One region of the Pantoea sp. C2G6 genome, then DNA from elsewhere that is predicted to be linked to it. Evidence: riboswitches for the same ligand, from Rfam matches in the RefSeq annotation. Region 1 holds a riboswitch; each other region holds the start of a gene.

Evidence for each region. Region 1 has a riboswitch for thiamine pyrophosphate ahead of thiB (thiamine ABC transporter substrate binding subunit). Riboswitches for the same ligand answer to the same signal wherever they lie in the genome.
Region 2: it holds a riboswitch for thiamine pyrophosphate, as region 1 does, so the genes downstream of both, thiM (hydroxyethylthiazole kinase) here and thiB (thiamine ABC transporter substrate binding subunit) in region 1, are expected to answer to the same signal.
Region 3: it holds a riboswitch for thiamine pyrophosphate, as region 1 does, so the genes downstream of both, ACCW71_RS07805 (FAD-dependent oxidoreductase) here and thiB (thiamine ABC transporter substrate binding subunit) in region 1, are expected to answer to the same signal.
Region 4: it holds a riboswitch for thiamine pyrophosphate, as region 1 does, so the genes downstream of both, thiC (phosphomethylpyrimidine synthase ThiC) here and thiB (thiamine ABC transporter substrate binding subunit) in region 1, are expected to answer to the same signal.

The regions. Positions count from the first base shown of each region.
Region 1 covers NZ_JBGMNJ010000007.1:84,208-88,528, forward strand. Annotated here, with positions in the region: gene thiP (thiamine/thiamine pyrophosphate ABC transporter permease ThiP) at 1-474, opposite strand, end outside; gene thiB (thiamine ABC transporter substrate binding subunit) at 450-1,436, opposite strand; TPP riboswitch at 1,483-1,585, opposite strand; gene sgrR (HTH-type transcriptional regulator SgrR) at 1,621-3,282, opposite strand; gene ACCW71_RS11485 (MFS transporter) at 3,537-4,321, shown strand, end outside.
Region 2 covers NZ_JBGMNJ010000002.1:227,579-231,899, forward strand. Annotated here, with positions in the region: gene ahpF (alkyl hydroperoxide reductase subunit F) at 1-535, shown strand, start outside; gene ACCW71_RS04520 (AEC family transporter) at 591-1,550, opposite strand; gene ACCW71_RS04525 (hypothetical protein) at 1,639-1,836, opposite strand; TPP riboswitch at 2,146-2,242, shown strand; gene thiM (hydroxyethylthiazole kinase) at 2,277-3,074, shown strand; gene thiD (bifunctional hydroxymethylpyrimidine kinase/phosphomethylpyrimidine kinase) at 3,061-3,861, shown strand; gene ACCW71_RS04540 (GntR family transcriptional regulator) at 3,907-4,321, opposite strand, start outside.
Region 3 covers NZ_JBGMNJ010000004.1:86,483-90,803, reverse strand. Annotated here, with positions in the region: gene ACCW71_RS07815 (thiazole synthase) at 1-450, opposite strand, end outside; gene thiS (sulfur carrier protein ThiS) at 453-650, opposite strand; gene ACCW71_RS07805 (FAD-dependent oxidoreductase) at 640-1,578, opposite strand; TPP riboswitch at 1,715-1,834, opposite strand; gene ACCW71_RS07800 (ArsR/SmtB family transcription factor) at 1,860-2,180, opposite strand; gene ACCW71_RS07795 (alkene reductase) at 2,197-3,315, opposite strand; gene ACCW71_RS07790 (diguanylate cyclase domain-containing protein) at 3,414-4,321, opposite strand, start outside.
Region 4 covers NZ_JBGMNJ010000024.1:5,782-10,102, reverse strand. Annotated here, with positions in the region: gene thiC (phosphomethylpyrimidine synthase ThiC) at 1-1,413, opposite strand, end outside; TPP riboswitch at 1,501-1,601, opposite strand; gene rsd (sigma D regulator) at 1,756-2,262, opposite strand; gene nudC (NAD(+) diphosphatase) at 2,352-3,122, shown strand; gene hemE (uroporphyrinogen decarboxylase) at 3,163-4,230, shown strand; gene nfi (deoxyribonuclease V) at 4,233-4,321, shown strand, end outside.

The DNA.
Region 1 (4,321 bases):
CATCAGGCGCGTCGCCAGCGGCAGGTTAAAGAAGACGTGCGCCAGCAGAATGCCCGGCAGGCCATAGGGCGAGAAGTGATAATCAATCCCAGCCAGCTGACAGAGCTGCGCCAGCCAGCCGACGCGCCCATAGACGGTCAGCAGACCAAACACCGCCACCAGCACCGGCAGCACCAGCGTCATGGCAAATAGACGCAGCAGCAGCTGACGGCCAGGAAACCGGCGACGGTAGAGCGCGCGCGCCAGCGGTAGCGCGGGCAGCAGCGACAGCAGCGCCGAAAGCAGGGCCTGACCGAACGAGAAGGCGATAACGTGATGCAGATAGGCATCCTGCCACAGGCTGCGCCAGTCGGTGGCTGGCGCGGCCTGCCAGAGTGCGCCAAAGGCCAGCAGCGCCACGCTGATTAACAGCAGCGTGGCGAGCGAACCGGGGATCAGCCAGCGTGGCATCAGTGGCTGACGGCGCGTTGCCACTGGCTAATCCAGCCGGAACGCTGGCTGGCAACCTCCTCCGGCGAATATTGCAGGGCGGTGGCGGGCACGGTCAGCGCGGAGAAGCCCGCAGGCAGTGGCGTGTCGATCACCGGGTACATCCAGTTGCCGGTCGGAATGGTGTGCTGGAACGCTGGCGACACCATAAACTGCATAAACTGCTGCGCCAGCGCGGGCTGTTTGCTGCTGGCTAACTGCGCGGCGACTTCAACCTGTAAATAGTGCCCTTCGGCAAACGGCGCGGCGGCGTAGTTCTCTTTTTTCTCTTCAATGATGTGGTAAGCGGGCGAGGTGGTGTAGCTCAGCACCAGATCGGCCTCGCCCTTGAGGAACAGACCATAGGCTTCGCTCCAGCCTTTGGTCACCGTCACGGTTTTCTGCGCCAGCTTCTGCCAGGCCTGCGCAGCCTGATCGCCATAGACTTTCTGCATCCACAGCAGCAGACCTAACCCCGGCGTGCTGGTGCGCGGATCTTCGTAGATCACTCGCCACTTCTGCGGGCTGTCGACCAGCTCCTTCAGGCTTTTCGGCGGATTCTTCAGCCGGGTTTTGTCATAGACAAAGGCGAAGTAGCCATAATCAAACGGGACGAAGGTGGTATTGTGCCAGCCGCCGGGCAGGTTTAATTTCGAGGTATCGACCTTACTGTCGGCAAACAGACCGGTTTTCTGCGCCGCCTGCACCAGATTGTTATCCAGCCCCAGCACCACATCGGCCTTGCTGTTTTTGCCCTCCATGCGAACGCGGTTCAGCAGCGAGACGCCATCCTCCAGCGTGACAAATTTCAGCTCGCAGTTGCACTGCGCTTCAAAGGCTTTTTTGACCGCCGGGCCAGGGCCCCAGTCAGCGGAGAAGGAGTCGTAGGTGTAGACCGTGAGAACCGATTTAGCCGCCAGTACGGGGGCGGAGAGTAACAGCAGCAGCGGCAGAACTTTTTTCAACACTTTGCGTTCCTTAAGGAGAAGAGGAAATGAGTCGCAAAGGATCTGAGCACAGAGGCCTCTCAAATCCCTACGTCGGTATTAACCGAATCAGGTTCGACGGGTCTCTCTCAGCTGCTTGCGGTTGGCAGGCGGCACCCCGTTGAGAACGTCACATTCTAGTCATTTCAGCGCCCGCGCGAAAGCGTCACAGCGCCGGTGGGGCAAACCAGGCGGATTTAAAATCAAACCAGCCCAGGGTATTCATCCGCACCCCGCGCATACTGCGCTGACCTTCGAGCAATAGCCAGTGATGAAACAGCGGATGCAGACCCGCCTCCTGCACCAACTGTTTGCTCCACTCCGCCAGCGGCAGCGTTTTCTCGCGCCAGCGGGCGGCGTCGCCATGCCAGTCGATCGGCAGACAATGGTGCAGCAGCGGGATTTCGTAGAGCTGGGCAAACAGCGACCAGGTCAGTGGCAGGGTGAAGTTCACGCTGCCGAGCCAGATGTCGCTCGCCGCCTCGCCCTGATACCAGCTTTCATAGCTGATTTCGCGGGTCACCAGCGTGACGCCGTGCTGCGCCAGCAGCGGACGCAGCGCGTTGGCGATGCCTTCATGCTCCACATGCTGGCTGTACCAGGTGAGCGTCAGATGGGTCAGGCCAGCGGGTTTTTCCACCGGTGTCAGGTCGCGCCGGTGATGCCAGCGCGGCAGCAGGCCATACGCCGGGAACCAGTAGCGCTGATAGCCGACCCCGGCGTGATTGAGCAGGGCGATGGGGTTGAACAGGTAGCTGACCCAGCGGCGCACTGCCGCGTCGCGGCCCTGTTCCGAGCGCTGGTCGAACAGCAGATAGTAGCAGCCCTCTTCGAGGCGGCTCTCCTCCTGGATCTCACCGGCGTTGTCACCCTGCAAGCGCACACCGGCGTAGACCAGCTCATCGCTGATATCGGGTAACACCCAGATCGAGACATCATCAATCAGAGCACGAAAGCCGAAGTAGTCATCAAAGGCTTCAATCTTTAGCTGGCTCTCCTGATTGCGCACCACGCTGTAGGGACCGGTGCCCACCGGCTGGCGGGCGAAATCCCGCAGCGTCGGCCACTCCCGCGGCAGGATCATCGCGCTGACGCTGCCGAGCAGCCAGGGCAAGCCTTCATCCGGCTGGCTTAAGTGAATATCCAGCGTCCAGGGCGCGGGGGAGTCGATCTGCGCAATATGCGAAAACAGCGGCTGTGAGCGCTGACGTTCCAGCGTGGCGATCACATCCTCCATCTCCAGTTCGCGGCCGTGATGGAAGCGAATCGCCGGACGCAGAAAGAAGCGCCAGTGCAGCGGAGAGGTCTGCTGCCAGTGATGGGCAATATCGGGCTCGATTTCCCCGTTTTCCTCATTTATCCGGGTCAGGCCGTTGAAAATCTGCCGGGCGATATGGGTTTCCGAGCGTCGCAGCGGCGAGCCAGGCAGCAGGTTAAGCAGCGGCCGATAGTAAAGCACCCGCAGGATATGCTTGCCCTGACGGAAGCTGCGGCCCAGATGGGCGCTGATCATCTGCCGGACCTGATTTTTATCGCCCACCAGCTGAACCAGCTGATCGATGCGATCCTGCTCCAGCAGATCTTCCGCCCGCTGCTGCTGCAAAGCCAGCCCGGTATAGCAGAAGGTGAGCTGCGAACGCTTGCCGCGGCCCGCCTCTGCCTGCCAGATCAGCCAGCCCGCCGCCTGCATCCGGTTGAGCAGATTGCGCATATGGCGGCGCGAGCAGTGCAGCCGATCGGCCAGTTCACTGAGCGTGATCGCCTGCGTCTGCCCCTGGCAGCTCTGCCACAGGCGGATGAACTGCTGCTTCAGACGTGAGGTGGACATAAAAGGGGAGCTCCCGCTTAAAAGCGCTCTGTTTTTCCTGCCCTATTTTAAGAGCAAACTTTAGCCTATGGGAAGAGCGGGAGGCATTCCGCAGGGAATGGCGCTCGACCCGCATTTCGCTGTTCAGCGGGATGCTTTTCTGAGTAGGGTGCATTTACACCGCCAGCAGATCATCTCTGCTGGCTTTTTTCATGTTGCGCGTTATCGTCTACCCTTCTTTTCTCCTCTCTGTTCATCCTGTAAGGGATTTCGGTATGAAATCGCTGTTAACGCGGCAGCGCCGCATCAATCCGGTTTACCTCGCCTTTATGGTCGCCTCCTTTATGCTGGGGGTGGCGGGCGCATTGCAGGCGCCGACGCTCAGCCTGTTTCTGACCCGTGAGGTACAGGCACGCCCCTTCTGGGTCGGGCTGTTTTTCACCATCAACGCGGTGGCCGGGATTGTGGTGAGCATGCTGGTGGCGAAGCGCTCAGACAGCGTGGGCGACCGGCGCAATATCATTCTGTTCTGCTGCCTGATGGCGCTCATCAATGCGCTGCTGTTTGCCTTTACCCGCCACTATCTGACGCTGATTACGCTGGGCGTGCTGCTCTCGGCGCTGGCCAGCGTCTCGATGCCACAGCTGTTTGCGCTGGCGCGTGAATATGCCGACCAGTCGGCGCGTGAAGCGGTGATGTTCAGTTCGGTGATGCGGGCGCAGCTGTCGCTGGCGTGGGTGATCGGCCCGCCGCTGTCGTTCGCGCTGGCACTCAATTATGGTTTCGTGACGCTGTTTATGGTGGCGGCAGCGCTGTTTCTGATCTGCATCCTGCTGGTCTGGTTTACCCTGCCGTCGGTGCCGCGGTCGCAGCCGTTGCTGCAAAGCGGCGGACTGCCGCTCAGCGGCTGGCGTGACCGCGATGTGCGCTTGCTGTTCCTTGCTTCTGTGGCGATGTGGACCTGCAACACCATGTATATCATCGACATGCCGCTCTATATCAGCGCCACGCTGGGTCTGCCGGAGAAGCTGGCCGGTCTGCTGATGGGGACGGCGGCCGG
Region 2 (4,321 bases), on a different contig from region 1:
CCCGCACTGTGACGGTCCGCTGTTTAAAGGCAAGCGTACGGCGGTGATCGGCGGCGGTAACTCCGGTGTGGAAGCGGCTATCGATCTGGCTGGCATCGTCGAACATGTCACCCTGCTGGAGTTCGCCAGTGAAATGCGCGCTGACAAGGTATTGCAGGATAAGCTGCGTAGCCTGAAAAACGTTGATGTCATCCTCAACGCGCAGACCACCGAAGTGAAAGGCGACGGCAGCAAAGTGACCGGGCTGGACTATCTTGATCGGACCACCCAGACCAGCCATCATCTGGCGCTCTCCGGTATTTTCGTCCAGATCGGCCTGCTGCCTAACACCCCGTGGCTGGAAGGGTCGGTCGAGCGCAATAAAATGGGCGAGATCATTATCGACGCCAAATGCGAAACCAGCCTGAAAGGCGTCTTCGCCGCAGGTGACTGCACCACCGTGCCGTACAAACAGATCATCATCGCCAGCGGCGAAGGCGCAAAAGCCTCGCTGAGCGCCTTTGATTATCTGATTCGTACCAAATCCACTGACTGAGTGCAGCGATAAGCCTGATAACAGCCCTCCGACAGCGATGTCGGGGGGCTTTTTTTTAATAGCCCGCCAGCGTCATCAGCATCATCCAGAGTGGCGTGGTCACTGCGGCAAACAGGGTAGAGAAAAGCATGCTGGCCGCCGCCGGGCCGGTAATCACATTGAATTTCTGTGACATCAGGTAGACATTGACCCCCACTGCCATCGATCCCAGCAGCACCACCACTTTACTCTCCAGCGGCGGCAACCCGATCAGCCAGGCGATCGCCCATACCGTCATCGGTTGCAGCACCAGCTTCAGCAGACAGAGGGTGTAGCTCTCTTTCAGCCCATCCCGCACCCGATAGTGCGCCAGACTCATCCCCAGCGTCACCAGCGACAGGGGCGCGGCCAGCGAGGCCAGCATCCGCAGCGGTTCCGCCGCGAGCGCTGGCAGCGGACGTTGCAGAAAGCTCCAGGCCGTGCCGCCAAGAATGCCGATGATTAACGGATTTTTCAGCACGCCCGCGAAGGTACGGCCTATCCCCTGGAGCGAGAAACTGCCCTGTTTTGCCCACTCGACCGAGACGGTCAGCAGCGTCCAGAGGATCAGGCTGTTGAACACCAGCACCAGCGCGACCGAGGGCAGGGCGGATGAGCCGAGCAGCACCGTCGCCACCGGGATCCCCAGCATCACGTTATTGGAAAAGATGCCGCCCAGCGCAAACACCGAGGCCGCTACGCCATCCAGGTTGAACAGGCGCGTCGCCAGCCAGCGGCCGACGATAAACACCAGTAAACAACTGCCGAAGAAAGCCAGCAGCAGGCGCGCATCAACCGGCGGGCTTTGCGAGAAGGTGCTCATCACCCGGAACAGCATGCAGGGCAGCGCGACGTTGAAAACAAAGCGGTTCATCCCTTCACTGATGCTGGCGGGCCATTTTCCGAGGCGCGTCAGGCAGTATCCTAGCAGGATCAGGATAAACAGCGGGGCTGACAGATAAATCTGATGAGTCAGGCTGGCTAACAGCTGTGGCATAGAGAGAGTCTGATCGGACAGCGAATAGTGAGCAGACTAACAAATTGCTAACTAACTGTTAACTGGTTCCTCAGCCAGCGGAGCGGGATTACCCCAGCCAGCGCCGCGCCTGCTGGTCGCTGATATCGCGATAATAGACGCGATGGATAATTTCACCGCAGCCAGCGCAGCGGGCGGAAATATAGGTGGAAAGATAACGCCTGCCATCTGGCGCGATGGCACCCAGACGTTCGATGGTCATGTCCCGCCATCGGTGGCGGTGTGGAATAAGCGCTAAAAATCGCATCATACATCCTGAATAGTATGAAGTTCCGCTTCAGGAGTTTCTTAACTCCATGAAATAAGATGCTTTTTTACGATGTTATTACGAGCAGGTTAATTATTATGAGGTGGTCGTTGGGGCTGCGGAAATGATTATCCAGCGGGATAAAAAATAGCGTATACCTATAAAGAGGTAGTTCCGTGACCCGCAGCATTAAGCCTCTTTTTACCCAGGCAAACGTTGATCGGGATCATACAGAAGGGTTCAGCATTGACGATTTAGTGACCCGGCGCGGCTTGCTTTCACCGCGGTGCTTCCTTATGCTGCAAACCGTAACACGACTCGGGGTGCCCTTCTTCGTGAAGGCTGAGAAATACCCGTATTACCTGATCTGGATAATGCCAGCGTAGGGAAGTCTGATGCCTGACCGCATTCGCCTTCTTGTTCGCCGGTTGGGAGCTACGATGACACATCCGTCTCAACACCTTTCTGCCGCGCAGTTCGCGCCCATTCTGCACCGTTTTCGCCGCCAGTCACCGCTGGTGCACTGCCTGACCAATGACGTAGTCCAGAACTTTACCGCCAACGTACTGCTGGCGCTGAATGCCTCACCGGCGATGGTTATCGATGCCGATGAAGCCGCGCAGTTCAGCGGCTTTGCGGATGCGTTGCTGATTAATGTGGGAACCTTAACCCGTGAGCGCCAGCAGGCGATGCAGGCGGCCGTGACGGCGGCTAACCAGGCGGGAACGCCCTGGACGCTCGATCCGGTGGCGGTTGGCGCGCTGGCGCTGCGCACTGAATTCTGCCAGCAGCTGCTGAGCCAGCAACCGGCGGTGATCCGTGGCAATGCCTCAGAGATTATGGCGCTGGCGCAGCAGGCCAGCGGCGGGCGCGGTGTCGATACGCTGCACCAGGCGGATGCGGCGCTGGATGCCGCGCACCAGCTTGCCCGGCGCTGGCAGACGCTGGTGATTGTCACCGGTGAAGTGGACTACGCCACTGACGGGCAGCGGACGCTGGCGATCGGCGGCGGCAGCCCGTTAATGACGCGGGTAGTTGGCACCGGCTGCGCACTCTCGGCGGTGGTAGCGGCGTTCAGCAGTCTGTCAGGCGATCGGCTGCTCAATGTCGCTACGGCCTGTCAGGTGATGGCGCGGGCGGGCGAGGTGGCGGCGGCGTGTTCAGCCGGACCGGGCAGCTTTGCCACGGCGTTTCTTGATGCGCTCTGGACGCTGGAGGTGAACCATGAAACGCATTAATGCGCTGACCATTGCCGGTACCGATCCCAGCGGCGGCGCGGGCATTCAGGCCGATCTGAAAACCTTTTCGGCACTGGGGGCCTATGGCACCAGCGTCATCACCGCGCTGGTGGCGCAGAACACCTGCGGCGTGCAGTCTGTTTATCGCATTGCCCCTGAGTTTGTCGCCGCCCAGCTCGACTCGGTGCTCGACGACGTGCGCATCGACAGCGCAAAAATCGGCATGCTGTCAGAAACGGCGATTGTGGAGCAGATTGCCCACCGGCTGAGGCGTGCCGATATTCCGTTTGTGGTGCTGGATACGGTCATGGTCGCCAAAAGCGGTGACGCGCTGCTCTCACCGGATGCGATTGCCAGCGTACGTGAACTGTTGCTCCCTCAGGTCTCGCTGATCACCCCTAATCTGCCGGAAGCGGCGGCGTTGCTCAATTGCGCCATCGCCTCCGATGAAACAGAAATGCGGGAGCAGGGGCGGGCATTGCTGGCGCTGGGCTGTCAGGCCGTATTAATGAAGGGCGGCCATCTGACCGCGCAGGAGAGCCCGGACTGGCTGTTGACCCCCGCAGGGGAACAGCGATTTAGTACCCAGCGGGTAGATACCCGGCACACCCACGGAACCGGCTGTACGCTGTCTGCCGCGCTGGCCGCGTTGCGTCCGCGTCATACTGACTGGGCCGGCACGATAGGGCAGGCGAAAAACTGGCTACAGCAGGCGCTGTTGCAGGCCGATTCACTGGAGGTCGGCAAGGGCATCGGACCGGTGCATCATTTTCATCAGTGGTGGTAGCTGAACAGGCCCGCCTTGTTGCGTAAAGGCAACGCGGGCCACAGGTTACGGCGCGTCAAACCAGGCGCTGTTGCGCTCGGCGATGGGGGTGATGGAGAAGATCATCTCCTGAAGATGACGACGCATGGCGGCTTCCGCGGCGTCCGCGTCATGACGCTTCAGGGCGGCATAGATCTCTTCGTGCTGACCGATGACGCTTTCCGGCGGTGAGACTTCACTCAGCGTCAGAAAGCGTACCCGGTCCATGGTCGCTTTGATATTTTCCACCGTTTCCCACGCCAGCTTACAGTCGATGCTTTCGGCGATCAGGCGATGAAACTCATCATCCAGGCTGAGAAAGGCCTGGCTGTCATGCCGTTCAGCGGCCATCCGTTGCAGTTGCAGATTATGTTCCAGCGCCATCAGCGCTGGCTCAGCGATCTCCAGCGCCGCGCGCCGCACCACCGAAACTTCCACCGCC
Region 3 (4,321 bases), on a different contig from region 1:
CGGCGCGCCCCACGGCATCAGCACTTCGCAGCCCGCCTCCAGTAATTTCTCGCCGACAATCAGATCTTCCGTGGTGTAGGGAAACACCTGGAATCCGTCGGCGCAGAGGATGCGGGCGGCTTCGACCAGCGCAAAAGGATCGGGTTGCAGCGTGTCGGCATGGCCGATCACCTCCAGCTTGATCCAGGGCGTATCGAACAGTTCACGCGCCATCTGCGCCGTGGTAACCGCCTCTTTCACCGTGTGACAGCCAGCGGTATTGGGCAGGATTCGCGTGTTGAGCTGTTGCAGCAGGTTGCGGAAAGCGCCGCCGTCGCTGCCTTCCCGCCGCAGGCTGACGGTAATAATCTCCGCGCCTGAGCGCGCTATCGCCTGTTGCAGGATCTCCGGCGAAGGGTAGCCAGCGGTGCCAAGCAGGAAGCGGGATGTCGGGGCAAACTGATAGAACATGGTTAACCTCCCTGCATCGGTGACAGAATTTCAAGCTGGTTGCCCGCCGCAAGTTTCTGGCTGGCATAACGGCTGCGCGGCACAAACTCACCGTTCAGCGCGGTGGCGACCGTGCGGGGATCGATCTGCTGCTCCTGCATCAGCTCCGCCAGCGTGCTGGCTCCGGTTTCGATGGCGCGGCCATTGAGTTCAACTTGCATGATTACCCTCCTGAGTCAGTTGCTGCATTAATTTTTCGGCCATGATCGGTGCCAGCAAAAAGCCGTGGCGATAGAGACCATTCAGTGAAAAACGGCCCTCTTCATAGCGCACTTCTGGCAGATTGTGGTGATAGGCGGGACGCAGACCGGTGCCACTCTCCACGATTCGCGCTTCGGCCAGCGCCGGGTGCAGCGTATACGCCGCGCTGAGCAGCTCCATCATCGCCCTGGCGCTGATCGCGCTGCTGTCATGGCTCTCAACCATGGTAGCGCCCAGCATAAAGTGCCCGTCCGCACGCGGCACCAGGTAGCAGGGAAAGCGCGGATGCAGCAGCCGGACCGGACGGGAAAAGTGGATTTCGGGGGTATGCAGGATCAGCATCTCACCGCGCACCGCCCGCAGGGCGGGCTGTTGCTGAGCGGCGTGAATGCCGCGACAGTCGATAATCTGCCCGCTGGGTTGACCGCTGTGGATCGCCACCTCCGCCTGTTGCAGCTTATCGCGCAGTTGCTGCATGGCATGGCGCGGATCGAGATGCGCCTCAGCAGCGAAAAACAGGCCACGGGCAAAGCGGTTTTCCAGCTCCGGCTCAATCTCAGCGGGTGCAACCCACTGATGCTGCTGCGTCATGCTGGCGAAGCGCGTCAGTTCCCGGCTGTCGCGAGGTGGTGCCACCACCAGCGTGCCGTGCTGCACCACGCCCTCGACGCGCCTGGCCCACCAGCCTGCGGCATGCTGTCCCCATTCAATCACCTGCGGCGGCGCACTCTCCGCTTCACACCAGGGGGCGAGCATCCCTCCGGCCCAGTGGGAGGCCGCGCGACAGTCGGGGCGGGTCACGATCTCGACAGTTTCTCCGCGTTCCGCCAGCAGCGTAGCGACACAGAGCCCGGCAACGCCGCTGCCGAGTACCGACCAACGGCTCATGATGTCCACCGGACGGGAGATGCATAATTCAGGGAGTTGTGGGTCATAGCGGCCTCGTCATAACGATGCGAAGACCCGTGATACCAGAAGGGAAAAGGCGAGAGCGAGGTGAACGCGCCCTTGCGGCAAGTATCAGAAACAGCGATACCCGTCTTCCTACGCCAGTATCAACTGGGTCAGGTTCTAAGGGTCGCTAAGCCGCGCGGTGCGCTATTAGCCTCTCAGTCTCTCCGGCGAGACTCCCCTGACGGCTTTAGTTGTAAGTGAAGTGAGGAGCTTCGTCAAGCCTGGAGCTCTTGCAGCGCCTGGGCCACTGCCGCGGTGATTGCGTTAATACGCTGCTCATTACGGCGGTAGTAGGTCCACTTGCCCACTTTGCTGGCCTCAACCAGCCCGGCGCTGTGCAGCGCCTTCAGACAGAGCGAGGTGGCGGGCTGCGAGAGGCCCGCCTTATCCTGAATGAGACTGGCACAGACGCCATACTGATCGAAGGGAAAGAGCTGAGAATAGCCCGCAAACGCTTCTTCAGGATTTTTCAGCCACTTAAGCACGGCCACCCGGGTAGGGTTGGCGAGTAACTTAAGGGCATTTTCCGGTGACATGCCGCCTCACAAAATATCAGGATGAGTAAAAAGGATAGTCAGTATATCCTTTCTCATCACCGCCATACAGGGAGCTGTGATCCACCGCATTGAGCGGATGGCCCGCTCTCAGCCGTTCCGGCAGATCGGGATTGGCGATAAAGGTGCGGCCAAAGCCCGCCAGATCGCCCCACCCTTTTTCCAGCATGCGTTGCGCTTTTTCCTGGGTATAACGGCCAGAATAGATGATCGGTGAGCGGAAGGTTTCCCGCAGCGCCGCGCGGAAACTCTCCGGCATCTCAGGGCTGTTATCCCAGTCCGCTTCCGCGATGGAGAGATACCCCACCTCCAGCTCATTCAGCAGCTGTGCGGCGCCGATGTAGGTCGCGTGCGGATCGCTTTCGACCAGTCCCAGATAGACGCGCTCCTCATCCGTGCTGGAAAACAGCGGCGCAAACCGGACGCCGACGCGGTGGCTGCCAAACACCGAACTGACCGCTTCCGTCACTTCGCGCAGGAAACGCAGGCGATTTTCAGGCGAGCCGCCATATTCATCGCTGCGGAAATTGGTGTGCTCAGAGATAAACTGATTGATCAGATACCCGTTGGCGGAATGTAGCTCGACGCCGTCGAAACCCGCCCTTTTGGCGTTTTCCGCCGCGCGTCGGTAGAGTCCGACCACCTCTTTCACTTCGGCCGTGGTAAGTTCACGCGGTTCACTGGGTGCGGTTAAGATCCCGGCGGCGGGCCCGGTTTCAATAAAGACCCTGACCTGGGTCGCGGCCACGGCTGAGGGGGCAACCGGCGGCTGTTTGCCTGGCTGAAGTTCAGTATGTGAGACCCGGCCAACGTGCCAAAGCTGGCAGAAGATCGTGCCGCCCTGCTCATGAACGGCGTCAGTGACCCGCTTCCAGCCAGCCACCTGTTCTTCGCTGTGAATACCCGGTGTCCAGGCATAGCCCTGGCCGCGCGGTTCAATCTGGGTGCCTTCCGTAATCATCAGCCCCGCGCCGGCGCGCTGACGGTAATATTCCACCATCCTGTCGCCGGGAATATTTCCCGGCTGCTCGCTGCGACAGCGGGTCAGCGGCGGCAGTACGATACGGTTACGAAGCGTTAAATCACCCAGCGTCAGAGGGGAGAAAAGAGACGGCATAACGAAAATCCTCAATGAAACAAAGAGGCGTCATTATATTTACACATTTAAATTTGTAAATATGTAATCTGTGCTGGATGGCAGCGTAATCACTCCCGCTATGGCTGGACGGCTGACTCGAAAAACTGATAGGAACTCTCGCGTCGTGCTTTCGCCTGATACATGGCGACATCGGCCTGGTCCAGCAGCAGCCTGGCCGGGGTCGTTCCGAACCGGGCGAGGCTGATACCGATTGAGGCGCCAATCGCGATTTCCATGCTGTTAATCACCAGGGGTTCTTTCAGCGTGTCGATGATGCGCTGCGCGATCGCCGATGCCGCGTCACGATTATCGCACTTCGCAGCAACCACAAACTCATCGCCGCCCAGACGTGCCACTGAATCGCCCGGTCGCATAGCGCGCTGGAGTCGCTCGCTGATCAGTTGCAGCAGCGCATCGCCGGTGGCGTGCCCCATCGAATCATTCACCGCCTTGAATCCATTCAGATCGATAAACAGCACGGTGGTATAAGCGCGATCGTCCTCCTGCGCCAGCATGGCGTTTACCTGGTCGTTAATCCAGGCGCGATTATGCAGGCCGGTTAAGGTGTCACGGGTGGCGAGGGTTTCAAGCCTGCGCATCCGCTCTTTGTCGCGCGTGATGTCGCGTGACACCAGCACCGCCCCGATGTTCTGGCCGGTGGAAGGGTCGGTGACGCCGCAGGCTTTGGTGCCCAGCGTAAGATAGTGGCCGTCGCGATGCAGTTTACGTACCTCAACCACGTCCGGCAGCGCGCCGCCACTGAAGAGATGTTCCAGCGCTTCGGTGGCGGATGCCCGGTCGTCAGGATGCAAAAAATCCACTACCCGTTTGCCTACCACTTCCGCGGCTGACCAGCCAATCATTTGGCAATAAGAGGGCGAGATGGCAACGTAGCGGCCCTGATTATCGCAATGGGCGATCAGGTCAGTGCTGTTTTCAATCAGCAGGCGGTATTCTGCCGCCGTGCGCAGCGCATCTTCCAGCG
Region 4 (4,321 bases), on a different contig from region 1:
CGCGATGTCGGTCGTCAGCGGGCCCAGGGTATAGAAGGGGGCTTCAGCGCACTGTTCGAGCTGCTCGGTCATGTTGCGGCGGATCATATGCATCGGCACGTGTCCCGGACCTTCAATCATCACCTGCACGTCATACTCCCAGGCAATCCGGGTCAGCTCGCCCAGGGTGCGCAGTTCGGCAAACTGCGCCTCGTCGTTCGCATCCTGAATGGAGCCGGGCCGTAAGCCGTCACCCAGCGACAGCGATACATCATAAGCGGCGCAGATCTCGCAGATTTCACGGAAATGCTGATAAAGAAAACTCTCCTGATGATGGGACAGACACCATTTTGCCATGATCGATCCGCCGCGTGAGACAATCCCGGTCAGTCGTCTGGCCGTCATCGGGACATAACGCAGCAGTACGCCGGCGTGGATGGTGAAGTAATCGACCCCCTGTTCCGCCTGCTCCAGCAGCGTGTCCCGGAAAACGTCCCAGTTCAGCGCCTCGGCCACGCCGTTAACTTTCTCCAGCGCCTGATAAATTGGCACCGTGCCGATCGGCACCGGACTGTTGCGCAAAATCCATTCGCGCGTTTCATGAATATTGCGGCCGGTAGAGAGATCCATCACCGTGTCGGCACCCCAGCGCGTCGACCAGACCAGCTTTTCTACCTCCTCCTCAATGGATGACGTCACCGCCGAATTGCCAATGTTGGCGTTGACCTTGACCAGGAAGTTGCGGCCTATAATCATCGGCTCCGATTCAGGATGATTGATATTGGCCGGAATGATGGCGCGACCGGCTGCGACCTCCTGACGGACGAACTCGGGCGTAATATTCTCCGGCAGATGGGCGCCAAAACTGTGGCCCGGATGCTGTTGCAGCAGAACCTCACTGCGGATGCGCTCCCGCCCCATATTCTCCCGCAGGGCGATAAACTCCATCTCCGGGGTAATGACGCCCTGACGGGCATAGTGCAACTGGGTGACGCAGCGACCTGCACGCGCCCGACGCGGTACGGGCAGCGGATCGAAGCGCAGAGAGTCAAGCGCTTCGTCGGCCAGCCGCTGCCGGGTATAGCCGGAGCTGTTTTGCGGCAGCCATTCGCTGTCGTCACGTTCAGCGATCCAGCGCGCCCGCACTTTTTCCAGACCGCGATGGAGATCGATCGTTGCCGCGGGATCGCCATAGGCGCCCGCGGTGTCATAGACCGGCACCGCTTCATTTTGCTCATAGTGAGGCTGTTCTTTGCTGCCGCCAGTGTGGGTCGGGGTTAGCGTGATCTCCCGCATCGGAACGCGAATATCGTCCCGGCTGCCGTGGATCCAGATGCGACGGGATTGCGGAAATGCACTGCCGCTTCGCAGAGAATCGATAAATCCCTGCGCCTGGGCACGTTGTTCGCGACGGGTCATTTTTGAGTCAGACATAGCAATCTTCCTGTTAAAGGGGAACGTTGCTTGTCCGGAGTTCGGAAGGAGTAACAGTACAGAAGGCATCAGAATGCTGGTGCACTGAGAAGATTTACTCTTGTTCCCTTCGCAGGTTCTAACCTGATCAGGTTCCGCGGATCCCGAATGAACGGTCTCAGCCCGGCAGGGCACTCCGACAAGAATCTGTTTTTACGCCTGGCTCTGAGTCACAACAGCTTCAGGCGTAAAAACGTTAATAGCATAGCGTGAATAAAAAAGGTTCTTTGGCTGCTCACCTCAGAACCTGTTCAGCATAAAAGGGCTGCGAAATAAACTCAACCCGATTATCCAGCAGGGCGGTTAAGCCGGACGGGCAATCTGGCTGTCATTGGCCACCGGCGGGGGGGCGAGCTGGTTATCCCATGCCAGCTGGATCAGCTTATCTTCCAGCGTAAAACGCGCTTCCAGCACTTCACCCACTTCGGACAGCGCCTGCTGAAAGGTCATGCAGTTCTCATCGTCGATAGCCTGCTGGAGATGGCCGTCATACAGCTGCATCAGCCGCTCCGTGTTGGCTTCCAGCGGTGGATAGATCTGTGCAGCCGCAATCATCGGACTGTCACCACTCATCTCACTGATCACCCGCTCATAAATGCTGAAGTGACCGGCGGAGAGGTAATCCACCAGGCCGTGACAGAAGTTATCCAGCGCCTGTTCATCCAGACGGGTCAGGGCTTCTTTATTGGGTTTCAGGCCGACCAGGTGGTAATAGGTCACCAGCAGCTGACGACGGGCTTCAAGCCACGAATCGACCAGTTCATTGCTGCCACCTACGCGTTCAGCCAGGACGTCTAACTGGTTAAGCATATCTAACTCCATGTGAGTTATAGTTGTTCATCTACACACTTAACATCAGGGCTTCAGCGTGCGATTTGACGCTAAGGATGACGAAATAAATGCAATGCGAAATCTCAAGCGTAGACGCTGGATGGTGGATTGTCAGCCATGAACAGAAACTTTGGTTGCCGCAGGGTGATTTACCCCACGGAAAAGCCGAAAAATTTGGTTTAGCGGGCAGTAAAGCTCGCCTCATTGGTGAGTGGCAGGGGGAAAAGGTCTGGCTGATTTGTGAGCCGCGTTCTGAAGATATCTATTCAGTACGCCAGCTGATCGATCAGGAGCCGGGACTGTTTCAGCTGGTGGGGCGCGGCGTGCAGCTGGCGGAATTTTATCGCTCTCATCGCTGGTGCGGCTATTGCGGCCACGAGATGCACCACAGCAAGCATGAATTTGCCTGTCTGTGCAGCCATTGCCGCGAACGTTACTACCCGCAGATTGCGCCCTGCATCATCGTCGCTATCCGTCGCGGTGACGAAATCCTGCTGGCGAACCACGCCCGTCATCGTAACAAGGTCTACACCGTGCTGGCGGGCTTTGTTGAGGTCGGCGAGACGCTGGAGCAGGCGGTCGCCCGTGAAGTGATGGAAGAGAGCAACATCCGCGTCAAAAATGTCCGTTATGTCACTTCACAGCCGTGGCCTTTCCCGCAATCGCTGATGACCGCCTTTATGGCGGAGTATGACAGCGGCGATCTGCAACACGATGGCAAAGAGCTGCTGGACGCCGCCTGGTTCCGCTTTGACGCTCTGCCGCTGTTGCCTCCGCCGGGCACCGTGGCGCGCCGCCTGATTGAAGATACCGTCGCCCTGTGCCGCGCCGAAGTGTGAAAGTGCTACACTACACGCCTGTCATAGAGAGAGTGTTGAGATGAGTGAACTGAAGAACGATCGTTATTTGCGTGCCCTGCTGCGTCAGCCGGTAGATGTCACGCCGGTGTGGATGATGCGACAAGCCGGGCGCTATTTGCCGGAGTACAAAGCGACACGCGCCCAGGCGGGTGATTTTATGTCGCTGTGTAAAAACGCCGAACTGGCCTGTGAAGTCACCCTGCAACCGCTGCGTCGCTATCCGCTGGATGCCGCTATCCTCTTCAGTGACATCCTGACCATCCCCGATGCGATGGGGCTGGGCCTCTATTTCGAAACGGGCGAAGGCCCGCGCTTCTCTAACCCCGTGACCTGCCGTGCAGACGTCGAGCGTTTACCGGTGCCCGATCCTGAGATGGAGCTGGGTTATGTGATGAACGCGGTGCGTACCATCCGTAAGAACCTGAACGGCGATCTGCCGCTGATTGGCTTCTCAGGCAGTCCGTGGACGCTGGCGACCTATATGGTGGAAGGTGGCAGCAGTAAAGCCTTCACCAAAATTAAGAAGATGATGTATGCCGATCCCGCCACGCTGCACGCGATGCTGGATAAGCTGGCCGATAGCGTCATCCTCTATCTCAACGCCCAGATCCGCGCCGGTGCGCAATCGGTTATGGTGTTTGATACCTGGGGTGGCGTGCTGACCGGTCGTGATTACCGAGAGTTCTCACTCCACTATATGCATAAAATCGTCGACGGCCTGCTGCGTGAAAACGACGGTCGCCGCGTGCCGGTAACGCTGTTCACCAAAGGGGGCGGGCAGTGGCTGGAAGCGATGGCGGCCACCGGCTGTGACGCGCTGGGTCTTGACTGGACCACCGATATTGACGACGCGCGACGTCGTGTTGGCGATAAAGTCGCGCTACAGGGCAATATGGACCCCTCAATGCTCTATGCGCCGCCAGCGCGTATCGAACAGGAAGTGGCGGGTATCCTTGAGCGCTTTGGCGCAGGCACCGGCCATGTCTTTAATCTGGGTCACGGTATTCATCAGGATGTGCCACCGGAACATGCGGGCGTCTTTGTTGAGGCGGTGCACCGTTTATCACGCCCCTGGCATCAGGAGTAATTATGGATATTGCCGCACTGCGCGCTGAGCAGCTGCAACGCGCCGCTGAAGTGGTGCGTGTGGATGACTTTGATATTTTACCGCCCCGCTA